2 regions of the Flavobacterium oryzicola genome follow, and region 1 is predicted to be linked to the other one. Evidence: riboswitches for the same ligand, from Rfam matches in the RefSeq annotation. Region 1 holds a riboswitch; the other holds the start of a gene.
The links. Region 1 has a riboswitch for S-adenosylmethionine ahead of PQ463_RS20385 (alpha/beta fold hydrolase). Riboswitches for the same ligand answer to the same signal wherever they lie in the genome.

Region 1 (3,316 bases):
TTCACCTTTTGACAAAATCTGATCTTTGATTTTTTTGCTGTAATCTCCAATTAAACTTACGCCTTCAAAAAGTTTGTCTAAGACATTAAACTCTTCAGACAAATCAACCTGTGGATAATCTGATATTTGATATTTTTTGAAATTTTCTAATAATTCTTTGTAACTGCCATTTTTAGCCGCAATGCTTAAGATAAATTCAAGCTCATCTGTCGCATTTCCACGCGCAGATACTACAACGGCAATTTTTTCACCTTGATTTACTTTATCAGAAATGATTGAAACAACTTTATTAAGTCCTTCTCCGTTTGCTAATGATTTACCTCCAAATTTTAATACTTTCATTTTATTTCTTTATTGTTTCTGCCTTAAAAATGTCGGCAAGTAAATGATCTAATTGTTTGTACTCGATTAAAAAAGCGTCATGTCCGTGAACCGAATCAATTTCGCTATAAAAAACATTGTCTTTAAACTTCTTCAATTCTTCGTAGGTTTCTACGTTTTCTTTTGCTGTAAAAAACAAATCTGAATTGATTCCGACAATATGAATTGAAGCTTTCGTTTTAGACATTAAGTTTTCAAAACTTTCACTATTTCTAGTAATATCAATTGTTTTAAGCAACTGATTCATTAATTTATAAGAAGACAACTGAAATCTTTTCTGCAATTTTTTTCCGTGATGCGCCAGCCAGCTTTCTATATTAAAAATCAAAAGATCTTGATTGATGGTTCTTTGGAATTTTTCTTTGAATGATTCTGGCGAACGGTAACAAAGCATGGCGTGAATTCTAGCATCTTCGATTGGTTTTGAAGAATTATTTAGAATTTGCTCTTGCAAAAAGCAATTTGCGATAAGCCAGTCTGTCGATTTCCAGTCGCTCGCAATCGGAATAAGGTTTTCTGTAATGTTTGGTGCTAATGCCAAGATTTCCCACGCAATTCCGCCTCCTACAGAACCTCCAATAACAGCAAAAAGCTTTTCAATTTGTAAGGCTTTAATTCCTTCAATAAAAATTCTTGCAATGTCTCTTGCTGTAAAATCTAAATAGTTATCGATTAAGAAAGAGTTGCTTCCGTTTCCAGGAATATCAAAGGCTAAAACGGTATAAACAGCAGTATCAATGGTTTTACCTTCGCCAATTAAGTCATTCCACCAGCCGTTTTCGCCAGTAACTTGCGAATTTCCAGTTAAAGCATGATTAACCAAAACAATAGGCGCGCTGTGCAGCGGTTGTCCTGCAAGCGTAAAACTTAATGGTATAGAATGATAAGTTGCACCACTTTCTGTGATGAAATCTTGAATTATAATGGGATTTGGTATATTTTCCAATTTCAAATCTATTGTATTATTGACTTGTATATGGAAATATTAGAAAGAAAAACTAGGTTTAACTAGAAAAAATCTTGTTGTTATCTTTCCACGTTTGGCGTGGTAGAATGTAGCACCTTCTTCGTTTTACCGAAGGGTTGCTAAGGCTTCATCGGGTCTAATCCCTCGTCCTTTCTTTATAACATTTCAATACGTGTTTGAACTTAACGAGTGCAAATTAACTACTATTTTCTCTAACAAACAAATTTTATCTAAAAGTGTTTGTTAAATTTCTGAGACTTACTTTAGCAAAAACTATTATACGCAAAAATTTACCGAACAAAAATGCCCAGTAAAATTAAGCAGGTTTTACCCTAGTTTATGATGCTTTTTCCGTTTAGATAAAAAGCGTGTCATTTTCTTTTGAATACATCAAAAACAATAAAGAGTTTGGTGCTTTTTTCTCAGCTCCTTTACTTTCCTCTGTGATTCCAGCCTCAGTTATTCCGAATCTTGGGTGAGCCAATTCGTTTGTTGGTGGCGGATTATTTTTTCTAGTCCTTCTGTTTTTCAAATTTGAAATTTTTTCTGCTAAGTAGTTCAATGTGCTCATGATATTAAGTTTTAGTTAAGTTGTGTTTTATAATCTTTATTTCTCGTTTATCTTTTTGTTAAATCGTTTTCTGGAATAAAAAAACCCTTTTGGATTTTTAGATACCAAAAGGGTTTAAGTTTTTACACTCATATATACTTTTAGTATCAACAGACGTATGCGCAAATAAGCGCGACAGTAAACATCTTGTTCATCTGTAAGGATTTATTCATCTGTGATTTATATTGTATTTTATTTAAATTCTGCATTTGTTGTAAATTAAAAAGCCTCCCAAAATTTCTTGAGAGGCTCTTACTATATTATTATTGTATTCTTACAATTTTTTTAAGCAATAGAGACCCCCGTCTCGGTCTTAACCGAAATGGCACAAAACATTTTGTTGACTTTTAAGTTCATTTGATTTCTAGTAGTTTTTGGGTATAACAAATATGCAAATATTTTTTTTATTACACAAATTAAAATCAAGAATTTAATTACAAAATTCGTTGAAAATGTGTTTTTTAGCGTCAAAAAACATCCTACAAAAACGAAAACGAAATAATAAAGGTAAAAAACTTACAAAACAAGCTTGTTTTTCTTAATAATTCCATTTGACAAATCAGTTTATCAAAGAACCTTTTTCTTTTTTCTCTAAAAAATTACAGCCAAACAGCTTCTTTAGTCCTAATTCGCTCGACAATTTTCAGAATATCGGTTATAATTCCTCTCGAAATCGCCTGTTTACATGGCGGAGCACTCTGAATTACAATCGGAATATCGGCGTAAGATTTAGTATAAATTTCAAAAATAGTGTCAGAACCTTTCAATTGTCCGATTGGAGAAGCTGCTGGTTCTGAAATTAATTTGGTTTCTAAAGTGCCTTTTTCTAAATCAAATTCTCCTACATATCGAAGCACGTGATTTTCGGCTTGAGTAATCTTGGCGATTTTAAAAGATTTATCGACAGCGTCTTTGTTCAATACGCCATTTTTCTCCAAATGCTCTTCGGTTATAAATGGCTTAATTTTAATATCTGAAAACTCAAAATCTTTTCCTATTTCTCTGGCCAATATCAAAAGTTTCCTTGCCGTATCATTTCCTGAAAGGTCTTCTTTAAAATTTGATTTCATTAATCCCAAAAGGCTTGCGTCTTTTAAAACAGATGAAAAAGTAACTTCTTCTGATGAAAATCGATTAAAGACATAACTCAGATTATCAGAGAAAACACCTCGAATCTTTGTAATTTTTTCTCCCGAATAGTACAAATCTCTTAAGGTCTGTAGAACAGGAATTCCAGTTTCGACCGAAGTTTCATATAAAAACTCTTTATCATACTTTTTAAGATCTGCTCGCAGTTCTTTATATAAGTCAATCGGAAGCGTATTGGCCTTTTTGTTTACTGCTACAATATTGAATCC
Region 2 (3,316 bases), 1.9 Mb from region 1:
CCGCCGTTTTGATGCATGATTTTGGCTAATTCGTGATAAGGCGTAATAATTCCCGTAACATTCGAACAAGCAGTAAACGAACCGATTTTTAAGCTTCTGTCTGCATATTTTTTGATTGCCGATGAAAGAGCTTTTGGGTCGACTAAATTGTTCTCATCAGGCGGCAGAATAACCACTTCGGCATTTGTTTCATACCACGAAACCTGATTAGAATGATGTTCCATGTGAGTAATAAAAACCACAGGTCTATCTTCTTCCGATTTGGTTCGAAGCGCCATAATACGCTGCAGTTTTGATAAAGCTGCCGTCATACCGCTTCCTGTAGTTACCAAAACATCCGATTCGTTGGCATTAACGGACTTTTTAATAATATCTCTCGCATGCTGATAGGCATAAGTCGAGGTTTTTCCTGTCTGACTTGAAAGCGAATGCGTATTGGCAATCATGGGACCAATTTTATTGAGCATTATATCTTCAATCGGCGCGTATAATCTTCCGCTGGCAACCCAGTCTGCGTAAACTAGATTTTGTTCTCCATAAACCGATTCAAAAGTATGGTCAATTCCTATTGTATTTTCTCTAAATTTAGAAAAGTAACATTCAGGCTCTGTTGGTTTTGTTGTTGGCTCAATAGCATTCATATCCTTGTCATTTTAATTAATTAAATTTATTATTGATTGAATCTTTTTAAACACATAGAAACATAGATTATATTCTAAATAATAGGTATTTGAAAAAATCTAGATTTTCACACATAGCTATGTTTGTTAAAACAAATGAAATGCCTTTTTAGATAAAGAAAAACTATGTTACTATGTGTTTAAATAAATTAATTTGCCTGCCCTAAAAGTCTTTTTAATGTAGATTGCAACTCTTCTCCATGCAGGTTTTTCGCGACGATTATTCCTTTAGAATCTACCAAATAATTCCCTGGAATAGCTCTTACACCATATAATTTGGCAACGGCACTGTTCCAGAAAAGCAAATCAGAAACATGTGTCCAGGTTAAATTATCATCCTTAATTCCCTTAATCCAGTTTTCTTTCTTTTTATCCAGAGAAATCCCGACGATGTTAAACCCTTTCTCATGAAATTCTTTGTAAGCCGCTACAATATTCGGGTTCTCTCTTCGGCAAGGACCACACCATGAAGCCCAAAAATCTACTAAAGTATACCCTTTCAAATTATCATAAAGGCGAACTGGCTTTCCATCAGGATCATTGGCTGTAAAATCTGGGGCTTTTTTACCTACTGCTAATCCGTCTAAAACAATAGCCAGTTCTTTTAATTCTTTCACGTAAGTGGTGTTTTGAAGACTTTTATCTAGCAAAGCAATATTTTGTGTAATCTGCTCTGGCGTTAATCTATATGACCAGTTTCTGTATAATACATAAGCCGAAACGATAGATTTTGGATTTTCTGTTATGAATTTGCTGATTTCAACATCTTTGCTCTTTTTATAGGCTTCAAACAAATCCTGTGAAGCTGAACCTTCAACCACAGAGGCTGTATAATATTTCTTCGGACTTAGTTTTACCGTAATCGGGTCTTTTTCAAGAAAAACATACAATGGCGAACTTTCTGTATTGACGCTTAATCCGTATAAATCTGGTGTTTTTACTTTTGTTTTAAAACTAAAGTTTCCGTCTTTTACTTTTGCCGAATCAATCGTGGTAAACATTTTATTGTGAAACTTCTGCAAGTAAACGTATTGCGCCACAGTATCTGCAACAGTTCCTTTTAATTGTAAATTACTTTCCTGTGCCTGAGTTTGAACAACTCCAAGAAACAAAGCAAAACCTAATAGTATTTTTTTCATTTTATTTTTAGTTTTTAAGATTAGACAAAAGAGTTTCTGGCCGATGAAAAAACCATCAGCAAATTGCATTTTAAAAAGAAAATCTAAGAGAGAATTGGTGTTTTACATTCGAAAAACGGCCAGACTATTTTCTTCGAAAATTATATTCAAAAGCTCATAACCGGCATATAAAATTGATTCAGTTTTCATTTTAATAATTTTTAATTGGATGATCTTAAACAGATTTACGGATGAAATCTTTCTTATCTGCCCGCATTTTGCGGAAGGATTTAGCACCTTATTCGGCAACAGGTTGCTAAGACTTCAATGGGCCTATTCCCTCAGTCTTTCTGGATAAGTATCATTTTATAATTTTTCTGATACAAATATATAGTAATTCTACCGAATTAATCAAGTTTAAATTTTGTTTTTTTCAAATTAATTAAAAAAGCGCTTTTTAACAACCCAATAAAACACTTATAATCAAAACATTAAAACAAAAAATAAGTTTATTTTGAAATTCTTATTTATAAAAGAAATTCATACGTTTTTTAGATTCTGAATCGAAATGCATTTATAAATTCTAAAGAAAAAGATGCAGATATTTATTCTTTTCCAGATTTAAAAGAGGCTCTTTGAATCCGTTTTCGAGATTTGAAGTAATTAATCCGAGGACTTGTTTTAGATCGTTAAAATTATTTGGCTTCACAAAATAACAGAATGCTCCAAGGTTCCCAGCTGCTTCCATATCATTTTTGTGCGAAGAAGTAGAAATCATAATTACCGGAATATCTTTAAAATTCTCTTCCGATTTTAATTGTTTCAAACATTCCCACCCATTCATAATAGGCATATTTAAATCTAAAAAAACGACACTTGGAATTTTATCTTGATTTTTCAGCATTTTCAATGCTTTATCACCATTTTCTGCACAATGACAAACAATATTTTCATCTATATCAGCCAAGGCTTCGCAAAACATTTCTGCGTCATCTTGATCATCGTCAGCTAATAATATTATTTTCTTACTCATGATTAAATATCTTTTTCTCTTTGTTCAAATGGCAGTGTAATACTAAAAACAGCTCCTTTATCAGCAATTCCGGTTGCGGTAATGTTTCCTCCGTGACGTTCCGCTATTTTTTTACAAAGAGATAATCCTAAGCCAGTTCCTTCATAACGGTCTTTAGAGTTTAGACGGGTAAAAGTTTCAAAAATGCGTCCAGTCTGATCGAGATCAAACCCAATTCCGTTGTCTTCTACCGTAATTACAGCTGTCCTTCTACCGCCTTCAATTTGTTCTTTTGCATTAATGGTAATCAGTGGCGGAACATTTTCTCTAGCAAATTTAATAGAATTGTTTATCAGATTATAGAATAACTGATAGAGTAGTACGGAAGCTCCTTCAATAACAGGAAGCCCTTGATAATAAATATTTCCGCCTGTTCTTTGAAGTGAAATTTCAAGATCGGTTTCTATGCTTTTTATGACTTCATTGAGATCAACGATTGTTGCTTT

Region 2: another riboswitch for S-adenosylmethionine. It lies ahead of PQ463_RS11725 (TlpA disulfide reductase family protein); the one in region 1 lies ahead of PQ463_RS20385 (alpha/beta fold hydrolase).

Annotation. Positions count from the first base shown of each region.
Region 1 covers NZ_CP117879.1:4,837,771-4,841,086, reverse strand. Annotated here, with positions in the region: gene thrA (bifunctional aspartate kinase/homoserine dehydrogenase I) at 1-342, opposite strand, end outside; gene PQ463_RS20385 (alpha/beta fold hydrolase) at 344-1,327, opposite strand; SAM riboswitch class I at 1,405-1,512, opposite strand; gene PQ463_RS20380 (hypothetical protein) at 1,704-1,919, opposite strand; gene PQ463_RS20375 (homoserine dehydrogenase family protein) at 2,558-3,316, opposite strand, start outside.
Region 2 covers NZ_CP117879.1:2,917,634-2,920,949, forward strand. Annotated here, with positions in the region: gene PQ463_RS11720 (aminotransferase class V-fold PLP-dependent enzyme) at 1-641, opposite strand, end outside; gene PQ463_RS11725 (TlpA disulfide reductase family protein) at 830-1,819, opposite strand; SAM riboswitch class I at 2,059-2,159, opposite strand; gene PQ463_RS11730 (response regulator) at 2,382-2,831, opposite strand; gene PQ463_RS11735 (PAS domain-containing sensor histidine kinase) at 2,834-3,316, opposite strand, start outside.